3 regions of the Kitasatospora cystarginea genome follow, and region 3 is predicted to be linked to each of the others. Evidence: riboswitches for the same ligand, from Rfam matches in the RefSeq annotation. Region 3 holds a riboswitch; each other region holds the start of a gene.

Region 1 (3,267 bases), on a different contig from region 3:
CCAGTACCGCTCGGGCGGCATCGACCCGTCCGTGACCCTGATGCTCTCGTCCAACCCGGACGGCTACCTGGAGCAGGCGTCCAGCGCCCAGCAGATCAACCAGACCGAGGCCGACATCCTGAAGGCGCTGAAGGCGCAGCAGGCCCGGCTGGACCAGCAGAAGCAGGAGGCGGCCGCCGTCCTCGCCGAGCTGGACCGCAACACCCAGGAGCTGAACGACGCCAAGGCCCAGGTGCAGCAGAAGCTGCAGGAGGCCAAGAGCCTGCTGAACTCGCTCACCGCGCAGGAGCGGGCCGCCGTCGAGGCGGCCGACCGCGCCTCGCGCGGCGACGCCCGGGCCGACCTCGGCGACCTGCCGAGCGCGGGCGGCTACGCCGGTGTCGCGGTGTCCGCGGCGCTGAGCATGCGCGGGCATGACTACCAGTGGGGCTCGGCGGGGCCGAGCACCTTCGACTGCTCGGGTCTGATGCAGTGGTCGTACGCACGGGCGGGTGTCTCGCTGCCGCGTACCTCGGAGGAGCAGATGGGGGTCGGTGCCCGGGTGCCCTCGCTGGCCCAGGCGCAGCCGGGTGACCTGGTCATCTACGAAGGCGGGGGCCATGTCGGGATGTACATCGGCAACGGCATGGTGGTGCACGCCCCGCACACCGGTGACGTGGTGCGGACGATGAAGGCGGACGCGATGGCGATCGTCACCATCCGCCGGGTCTGACGCCACCGCGAGTCCGGCTTCCCGGCCCGCCGAATTCGTCCTGCGACGCAGGGCGCTTCGGCGGGCCGTTTTCGTGAAAGGCTGTCAGCCGTCGGTATCCGAGCTGTCACGCACGGTCGGTTCACAAATGAACTTGGCATTGACTCAGAATTTTTTCTGACAAGGATTTGAACGGATCACGGTTTCGTTACTAGGGTCAGGACCTGAACCACCGCACAGTCGATCACCCAGCCAGGGTGGCGGCGGTGGTTACCGCCGAGTCCGAGAGGCAGTAGGGGCAGTTCAACTGCCCACGGGGAAGCCCCTGTTGGGGTTGCTGCGGATCGGAGCCGGGGAACCACGTTCCTCGGGGTGAATCGGCGCCAGGCCGGCCGGCCGTCGGGGACGCGGGCCGGTGAGGCGTCGTAGGGCATGTCTTCCAGCCCGAACCCGTCAGCTCACCCGGTAGGCGGACGTAGGAAGAAGGAGTCCGCCTTCGTGGCGTCCCATCGTCGCCCCAAGCCCGCAAGCCGTGTCCGCGTGTCGATCATGACGGCGACAGCCGCGACCGCGGTGGCCATCTCCTCCCAGGTCGGTGCGCACGCCGACCCGAAGCCGACCCTGGATGAAGTCAAGACCCAGGTCGATCAGCTCAACGACCAGGCCGAGGTCGCCAGCGAGAAGTACGACGCGGCCAACGAGAAGCAGCAGGAACTGCAGAAGCAGGTCAACGACCTGCAGGACCAGGTGGCGCGCCAGCAGCAGCAGGTGAGCACCGTTCAGGGCGAGCTCGGCGCCGTCGCCGCCGAGCAGTACCGCAACGGCGGTATATCCCCGACCGTGCAGCTGATGCTCTCCAGCAGCCCGGACTCCTTCCTCAGCCAGGCCGACTCGCTCAACCAGCTCGGCGCCTCCCAGGCCGACGCGCTGAAGCTGCTCAAGGCCGACCAGGAGAAGCTGGACCAGCAGAAGGCCGAGGCCCAGCAGAAACTGGGCGAGCTGGACGCCACCACCCAGGACCTCAAGGCCCAGAAGGACGACGTCCAGGCGAAGCTGGCGAAGGCCCGGGAGCTGCTCGACTCGCTGACCCAGCAGCAGCGCGAGCAGCTGGCTCAGGCCCAGGCCGCCGCGGACGCCGCCGCCCGCGCCTCCCGTGACCAGAACCGCACCGACCTCGGCGGCAGCGGTGGCGGTGGCACCAGCACCGGCGGTGGCGGTGGCGGTGGCGGCACGGTCCACGTGCCGGCGTCGGGCTCGTACGCCGCCCGCGCGCTCGCCTATGCCGAGAGCCAGATCGGCAAGCCCTACCAGTGGGGTGCCGAGGGTCCGAGCTCCTTCGACTGCTCGGGTCTGATGGAGTGGTCCTACGCGCAGGCTGGCGTCTCGATCCCGCGCACCTCGCAGGAGCAGGCGTCGGCCGGCACCAACATCGGCACCGACATCTCCAGGGCCCAGCCCGGTGACCTGGTCATCTTCTACAACGACATGCACCACGTCGGCATGTACGCGGGCGACGGCCAGGTCGTCCACGCCCCGCGTACCGGCGAGAACGTCAAGTACATGCCGGCCACCGTTCTGCCGATCGCGGCCATCATCCGCGTCTGACCTCTTCGCGGTTCCGTCCGCAGGCCCGGCCCCGTCTCCGAGGGGCCGGGCCTGCGGCGTTCCCGGACTCGTCGAGCTAATGTCCGATTAGTGGTCAAATATTCGGTGTTGCAAGGGTTTGGACTAGATCCTCCGGACTCGCTAACGTCTGCCCCCGGACGTTAGCCGAGGACGAATGGAGCAGCCGCCCCGATGTCGATGCACCGCCGTTCCCCCCTGCAGGGCACGCAGCGGCTGGCCCGCGCCCTGGCGCTCACGGCAGCGGCCACCACTGCACTCGGCATGACGCTCGGCGGGCCGGCCCAGGCGGCCCCGGGCGCACCGGGGGAGCCGCCGTCCAAGCAGGAGGTCAGGGCTCAGGTCGACCAGCTGTACGAGGAGGCCGACCGGGCGGCGGAGCGGTTCAACGCCGCCCAGGAGTACCAGAAGCGTCTGCAGAGCGAGGCCGACGGCCTGCAGGGCCAGGTCGCCGCCGCGCAGGACGAGCTGAACCGGCTTCGCGGCGATCTCAATGCGGTGGCCGCCGCCCAGTACCGGGCCGGCGGCATCGACCCGGCCGTCGCACTGATGCTGGACACCGATCCCGCCGGGTACCTCGCCCGGGCCCGCAGCCTCAACCAGGCCGCCGAGCGGCAGAGCGCCACCGTCCGGCAGGTGATCGACCGGCAGCTCAGGCTCGACCAGCGCCGTGCCGAGACCAGCGCCAAGCTCGCCGAGCTGGAGGAGGCCCGCCGTACCCTGGCGGAGAGCAAGCAGCAGATCCAGCAGCGGCTCGACCAGGCCCAGCGGCTGCTCAACACCCTCGGAGCGGCGGAGCGGGCCGGGATGGCCCTGGAGGACGCCAAGGAGGCGGAGCAGCGCGCCACCCGCGGCACCGACCGGCTCGACCTCGGCGACCTGCCCGCCCCCTCCGACCGTGCCGCCGCCGCGCTGGCCGCCGCCACCTCCCGGATCGGCTCGCCCTACGTGTA
Region 2 (3,267 bases), on a different contig from region 3:
CTTGCCGGCCTGGGTGCCGCCCTTGAGCTCGGTGGCGAAGGTCTTGGACTCACCGGCGGACAGGCCCACGACGGCCTCGTCGATGCCGTCCAGCAGGCGGCCGGAGCCGATCTCGTAGCTGACGTCCGAGGCGGTGCCGTCCTCCGGAACCTCACCGTCGACCTTGGCCTCCAGGTCGACGATCACGACGTCGCCCTCGGCGGCGGCGCGCTCGACGTCCTTGACCGAGGAGAAGCGCTCGCGCAGCTGCTCCAGGGACTTCTCGACGTCGGCGTCCTCGACCACGATCGGGTCGACCTCGACCTCGATGGTGGAGAAGTCCGGCAGGGTGATCTCCGGGCGGATGTCGACCTCGGCGGTGAACTTCAGATCGCCGCCGTCGGCGATCCGCTCGACACCCTCGATGTCGGTGATCTCGGGCTGGCCGAGGACCTCGATCTTGCCCTCGTCGACGGCCTGCGTGTAGAAGCGCGGCAGGGCGTCGTTGACAGCCTCCTCCAGCACGGCGGCGCGGCCGAAGCGCTGGTCGATGACGCGGGCCGGGATCTTGCCCTTACGGAAGCCCGGAACCGTGACCTGCTGGTTGATCTTCTTGTACGCCGCGTCGAGGCTGGGCTTGAGCTCCTCGAAGGGCACCTCGACGGTGAGTCGAACCCGGGTCGGGTTCAGAGTCTCGACGGCGCTCTTCACGGTTGGGTCTCCTAAGGGCTTGCGGTCAGGTTGTCTCCGCCCGTCCGGCTCATCCGGCGCGGGCGAGACGGGCGATGGGCGGTTGGGGCTGCATCTCCCGTACATGGTGGACGGTGAGCGTGACTCCTCGCCCTCAGGCGGTCGACCTGGGCGTATGCACAGGGACTACCGGCCAGCGGCCCATCCTACCGGTACCACGAAAGGCGGACGCCAGGCCCGCCCGCGATCAGCGCGCCGCCGCCCGATCGGGCGCCGCCTCGGCGGCGCACGATTCGGCGGCGCGCAAGACGGCCCCGGGCCCGACATGCCGTCAACTCGAAGTCGACGACGGCGGCTTCGACTGAGTGGCCGTCGGAAAAGCCAACAGGGCCCCGTCCGCTGACGAGACCCTGCCGCACTGTCGGGGTGACCGGATTCGAACCGACGACCTTCCGCTCCCAAAGCGGACGCGCTACCAAACTGCGCCACACCCCGTGGTGCCGAGAGGAAGCGTACACGTCGGTCGGGCCGCGCTCGCTGCTATATCGAGAGCCCGCCGGACATGCCCGGAACCGGAAGCAGTGTGCAAGCAACCGACCGAACCAGGTAGGCTGACCCCGTCCTCGTGACCGACAAGTCTCCGGGGGCGCCGCATGCTCACATGCGGTATGCGGGTGTAGCTCAATGGTAGAGCCCCAGTCTTCCAAACTGGTCACGCGAGTTCGATTCTCGTCACCCGCTCCAGACACTTCGGCCCCGGGCCGACGGTTCCACCGTCAGCCCGGGGCCGAAGTCGTTTTCGGGATGCCGCCGCGATGTCCCTGCGACGACCGGTCCGGTCCCCGGCCAGGGCCGGGGAGGGAGCGGACCGAAGGCGCGTCAGAGCCGGACGCCGTGGCTGACCAGGTAGCCCACCGGGTTGATGTCGGAGCCGTAGGCCGGGCCGGTGCGGACCTCGAAGTGCAGGTGCGGACCGGTGACGTTGCCGGTGGCGCCGGAGCGGCCGATCTGCTGGCCGGCGCCCACGGACTGGCCGACCCGGACGGTGATCACCGAGAGGTGGGCGTACTCGGAGTACCGGCCGTCGGTGTGCCTGATGACGACCTGGTTTCCGTACGAGCCGCCCCAGCCGGTGGTGACCACGGTGCCGCTGGTGACCGCCTTCACCGGGGTGCCGGTGGAGACCAGGAAGTCCACGCCGGTGTGGTAGCCGCTGGCCCACGCGGACCCGGCCGCGTGGTACGGGGTGCCGAGGCGGGGGTTGGCCACCGGGGCGGTGTAGGCCGGGGCCGCCTGGGCGGCGACCGTGGTGGCGGGCAGCGCCACGGCGGTGCCGGCCGCGGCGACGACGAGCGCGCGGCGGGCGAATCGGGGCAGCCGGGAACAGCGGGCGTCCTGCGCGGACATGGGGGGAGTCCTCTCCGACGCCTGCGGGGTGAGCTGTCGGGTTCGGACCGGGAGCAGCCCGGCCGCCTGGAAGCGGCTTCACCCCTAGCCGGCCCGGATCTTCGGGCGCGGCGACCTGCCTGTGGTTCCCCCGCTCCTGCCGTGCACTGCGTGAAGTGCGGCCTCCGGGCGGCGGCAGGACTCGGCGTTCCACCCGGCGGACCGACCCGGACGGTGACCGGGCTGGCTGAAGAAAAGCCGATCCGACGTACACGGAGCAAGCTCGTCCCATCCGGGCATAAGAAACACATAAAGACGCGCGGACTCGAAGTCACTCTCCGGCCGGGGCGGACTGCCCTGCGCAGTCAGGACGGTCACGGCCGGCGGGACGAATCCGTACAGAACGTTATGAATCGCACGCTCTGCGGCGAACCGAGTACCCTCCGGCATGAACGGAGGAATCTCCGGTGAGCTGCGTCACCCCATCCGCACGCGGCGTAACTGACGGTCCGTTTCCCGCCGGGGCCCGAGGCCGATACCCTCGCTCGCATCCGCCTTAACGATCATCTATTCGAGCTAGGAGCCAGCCCGTGCGCCCGCAGGACCGTATGGCCGTCATCCAGCGCAGCGTGGTCCGCGAAATGGCGCAGTTCGGCGTGGAGTTCACGGTGGACGACGAGGTGGTCCGCGGCCCGGGGACCACGGCGGTGGCCGTCCGCGAGCACCCCGGCGACGGCGGCAGCGGCCATGTGGACCTCGGCTTCGTCCTCGACCTCGGGCGTGCGGACGCCCCCGTGGTCTGGGACTGCGCGGCGGGACTCGGCAAGACCGAGGAGGAGAAGCTCGACAACGCCGTGAAGATGTGGGCCACCACCACCGCCTCCACCGTGGTGGAGCTGCTGGAGCACCGGGGCGAGCACGGCGACCACTACCAGCCCGCCGAACTGGCCGACTGGCACGCCATCCAGGGCCCGGCGGCCGTCTTCGGCTTCGGCAACGAGCGCCTGGCCGACTGGCTGGCCGACCACCAGCCGCTGACCGCCATCGCCGAGGCGCTCCGGCCCGAGCTCACCGCCGGGCGGCTGACCGGAGTGAAGCTCTTCCTCGGCGGGCGGTCCGGCGACGACATCGCCGAGGTCCGGGTGAACGGCGAGGTCTCGGAGGCCGCCTCGGCCGCACTGCACGCGCTGGACTGGCCGCGCGGTGAACGCT
Region 3 (3,267 bases):
GTGCGCCCGGCACCGGACACCCGCGCCGCACCCCGCGATCACCTGTGAGGCACGTCACCCAGGACGGCAACTGACTGCTTTTCGGTTGCGCGGAGCAACAGGTCGTCAGCAAGGATTGGGTAATTTGATGGCAATTGTCCAGATTTTGCGCGGGTTAGGCGCCCACTCTGGGGATCCGGATGCAGTCCCGCCTGCCGAATGTCCTACGATCTCCGCCATGAGCACCGCAGCCATCCCGGGCGCGCCACTGCCCGTCCGCACTCCAGGCTCCCGTGCGCGGGGGCGCCACCGCCGTCCCGAGCGCCCCGAGATCCCGGCCGGTTCCCCGGCACTGGTGCTTGCCGTCCCCGCTGCGGCCGGGCCCGAGGCGAGCCCGATCGTCGAGGAACTGCTGTCCATCGTGCGCGGCGAGCAGCCCGGCATCGAGACCGCGGCCGGCTACCTGGCCGGCGAACAGGCCGACGCCAACACGGCGGAGGACGTCGCGGACGGAGACGGCCAGGCCGCCCCGACCGTGGCCGAGGTACTCGCCCAGGCCACCGAGGCGGGCATGCCCACGCCGGTCGTGATTCCGCTGCTGGCCGGCCCGCACGGCTTCCTGACCTCCCTGCACAAGCTCGCCGGCGAGACCGGGGCGACCGTCACCGATGTGCTCGGCCCGCACCCGCTGCTGGCCGAGGCGGTGCACGTACGGCTCTCCGAGGCCGGCCTGGCCCGCGCCGACCGGGCGCGCCTGTTCGCCATCACCACTGCGGCGGACGGCGTGGTCCTGACCACCGTCGGCGGCGAGGAGTCCGCCGCGGCGGCCGGGATCACCGGCGTACTGCTGGCCGCCCGGCTCGCGGTACCCGTGGTGGCCGCCGCCCTGGACGTGCCGGGTTCGGTCGCCGCCGCGGTCGAGCACCTGAAGGCCACCGGATCCCAGCGGCCGGCACTGGCCCCGCTGGTGATCGGCCCCGAGGCCGATCCCGAGCTGCTGGCCGCGGCAGCCGAGGAGACCGGCTGCCCGAGCGCGGCCCCGCTCGGCGCCTACCCGACCGTCGGTCAGCTGATCGCGTCCACCTACCTGGCCGCACTCAACATCCCGGGCCCGGGCGAGGCCCCGGCCGTCGTCGCGGAGCAGCCCGCCGACTGAGCACCCGACAAGACCGTACGAGAGGCCCCCGCGAGGGGCCTCTCGGCGTTTCCGGGATCCCCAGGGGTCCGCGGCCCCGCTCGGCCCAGGTCGAGCGGGGTGCGGACCCCTGGAGCCGTGCGGCCGGAGTCGGATGGCGAATTGGCAAACCCCCGCGCGACATTTGCCGCATCGACTCGCAATTCGGACATTTGCCATCACCCTCTCCAGTGGGCCGCATTGACCCGGACCCCACTCCCCATCATGGCTTTTCAAAACCTTCACAACTGGTCGCCCCGACCCCCCGAAAATGCCGCGGCATCACCTGAAAGGAAGGCAGATTCCCACTCGGGCCGCATACCTGAAAGAGCCCCATCGGATTCCCTGGAAATGCCGGCGTGCATTCGATCTTGAGGAATCCGCGAATGGCCTGTGAGGGAACTCACAGGTGTTTGCGGATTCAACTTAAGTCTGCTTAACGTGCTCTCCGTTCGTTGACACACGGACCCAGCTCTTCCGGAACGCCGAGTCCTGCCGCCGGAGCAGCTGGCACCGCAGAACGCACCGACGGCAGGGGCGGGGGAACCAGGTAAGTCGCCCGAGAGCCGGCCAGTATTCGGCCGGTTCCGGGCTAGGGGTGAAGCCGTGCGCAGCACGGCCGGGCAACTCCAGCCCGAATCCGACAGCTCACCTCGCAGGCGTGGGAGAGGAACGCACCTTCATGCTGCCCATCAACGCCAACAAGCGTGCTCGCCGTCTGATCGCCGCCACGGGTGTGGTCGGTCTCGGCCTGTCGATCCCCGCCCTCGCTGCCTCCGGTGCCTCCGCCGCTTCCGTCTCCACCTGGGACAAGGTCGCCCAGTGCGAGAGTGGCGGCAACTGGAGCATCAACACCGGCAACGGCTTCTACGGTGGCCTGCAGTTCACCGCCTCCACCTGGGCCGCCTTCGGTGGCACCCAGTACGCCCCGCAGGCCAACCTGGCGACCAAGGCGCAGCAGATCGCCATCGCCGAGAAGGTCCTCGCCTCGCAGGGCCCCGGCGCCTGGCCGGTCTGCTCGGTCAAGGCCGGTCTGACCAAGGACAGCGCTCCTGCCCAGGTCGACACCTCCGCGCCAGCCGCTGCCCCGGCTCCCGCCGCCCCGGCTACCCCGGCTCCGGCCGCCACGCCGAAGAGCGCCCCGGCCGCCGCCCCGCAGGCCGCGAGCGGCGCCAAGTACACCGTGGTGGCGGGCGACTGGCTGTCGTCCATCGCGACCAAGAACAATGTCGATGGCGGCTGGCAGAAGCTGTACGACCTCAACAAGTCGGTGCTGCCCCAGGGTCCGGACATGATCTTCCCCGGCCAGCAACTGGCGCTCGGCAGCACCTCGGCCGCCGCTCCGAAGCAGGACACCCAGAAGCCGGCCGCCAAGCCGAGCAGCTCCAGCACCCCGGCTCCGGCGCCGGCTCCGGCCAAGCCCGCCACCCCGGCTCCGGCCGCGACCGCGACCGGCAGCAAGGCCGCCGCGGTCAACTTCGCGCTCTCCAAGGTCGGCCAGGCCTACGTCTACGGCGGCAGCAGCGACGGCGGCTGGGACTGCTCCGGTCTGACCCAGGCCGCCTACCGCCAGGCCGGCATCTCGCTGCCGCGCGTCGCCGCCGACCAGGCCGACGTCACCACCAAGGTGTCGCTGGACAAGCTGCAGCCGGGCGACCTGCTGTTCTGGTCCAACAACGGCAGCAACTCGGGTGTCTACCACGTCGCCATCTACATCGGTGACGGCAAGTACGTCGAGGCCGCCAACCCGAAGGCGGGCGTGAAGGTCGAGACCATCGCGAACTACGCCCCGGACTTCGCCGGCCGCGTCTGACGGTCCCGGCTCTCCGCGTGAGGCCGCTGTCCCCGGTGCTCTGGTCGGCGCCGGGGACAGCGGCCTCACCGGATCCCGAGTGCACGGGGCGGCTCGGTCGCACGGTCCCCCGCCCGCTCGTGGTTCCCCGCGCCGCCGGGCGGGCACCGCATCAGATGCTCGGAGAACCCGTGTGCCGCGCGGGCTGGTGGCTCGGTTCCCCACCCTCTAACGTCGGTTGCGCCTGCAGCCACAGGAAGGGGAACGCCATGACGAAGGTCACCGTCAGTCTCGACAGCGATCTGGCGATCGAGGCGATGCT

Evidence for each region. A riboswitch is a leader RNA that binds a small molecule or an ion and turns the genes downstream of it on or off. The one in region 3 is predicted to bind cyclic di-AMP.
Region 1: linked by a shared signal. The riboswitch ahead of ABD369_RS00530 (C40 family peptidase) and the one ahead of ABD369_RS08975 (transglycosylase family protein) in region 3 are both predicted to bind cyclic di-AMP.
Region 2: linked by a shared signal. The riboswitch ahead of ABD369_RS23205 (M23 family metallopeptidase) and the one ahead of ABD369_RS08975 (transglycosylase family protein) in region 3 are both predicted to bind cyclic di-AMP.

The regions. Positions count from the first base shown of each region.
Region 1 covers NZ_BAAATR010000001.1:117,193-120,459, reverse strand. The annotation lists gene ABD369_RS00535 (C40 family peptidase) at 1-712, shown strand, start outside; cyclic di-AMP (ydaO/yuaA leader) riboswitch at 1,017-1,179, shown strand; gene ABD369_RS00530 (C40 family peptidase) at 1,241-2,296, shown strand; gene ABD369_RS00525 (C40 family peptidase) at 2,489-3,267, shown strand, end outside.
Region 2 covers NZ_BAAATR010000022.1:41,666-44,932, reverse strand. The annotation lists gene tig (trigger factor) at 1-690, opposite strand, end outside; tRNA gene ABD369_RS23215 (tRNA-Pro) at 1,091-1,164, opposite strand; tRNA gene ABD369_RS23210 (tRNA-Gly) at 1,340-1,413, shown strand; partial or broken gene ABD369_RS23205 (M23 family metallopeptidase) at 1,549-1,977, opposite strand; cyclic di-AMP (ydaO/yuaA leader) riboswitch at 2,082-2,237, opposite strand; gene ABD369_RS23200 (DUF6348 family protein) at 2,646-3,267, shown strand, end outside.
Region 3 covers NZ_BAAATR010000006.1:12,742-16,008, forward strand. The annotation lists gene ABD369_RS08970 (sirohydrochlorin chelatase) at 218-1,135, shown strand; cyclic di-AMP (ydaO/yuaA leader) riboswitch at 1,658-1,830, shown strand; gene ABD369_RS08975 (transglycosylase family protein) at 1,836-2,966, shown strand; gene ABD369_RS08980 (hypothetical protein) at 3,215-3,267, shown strand, end outside.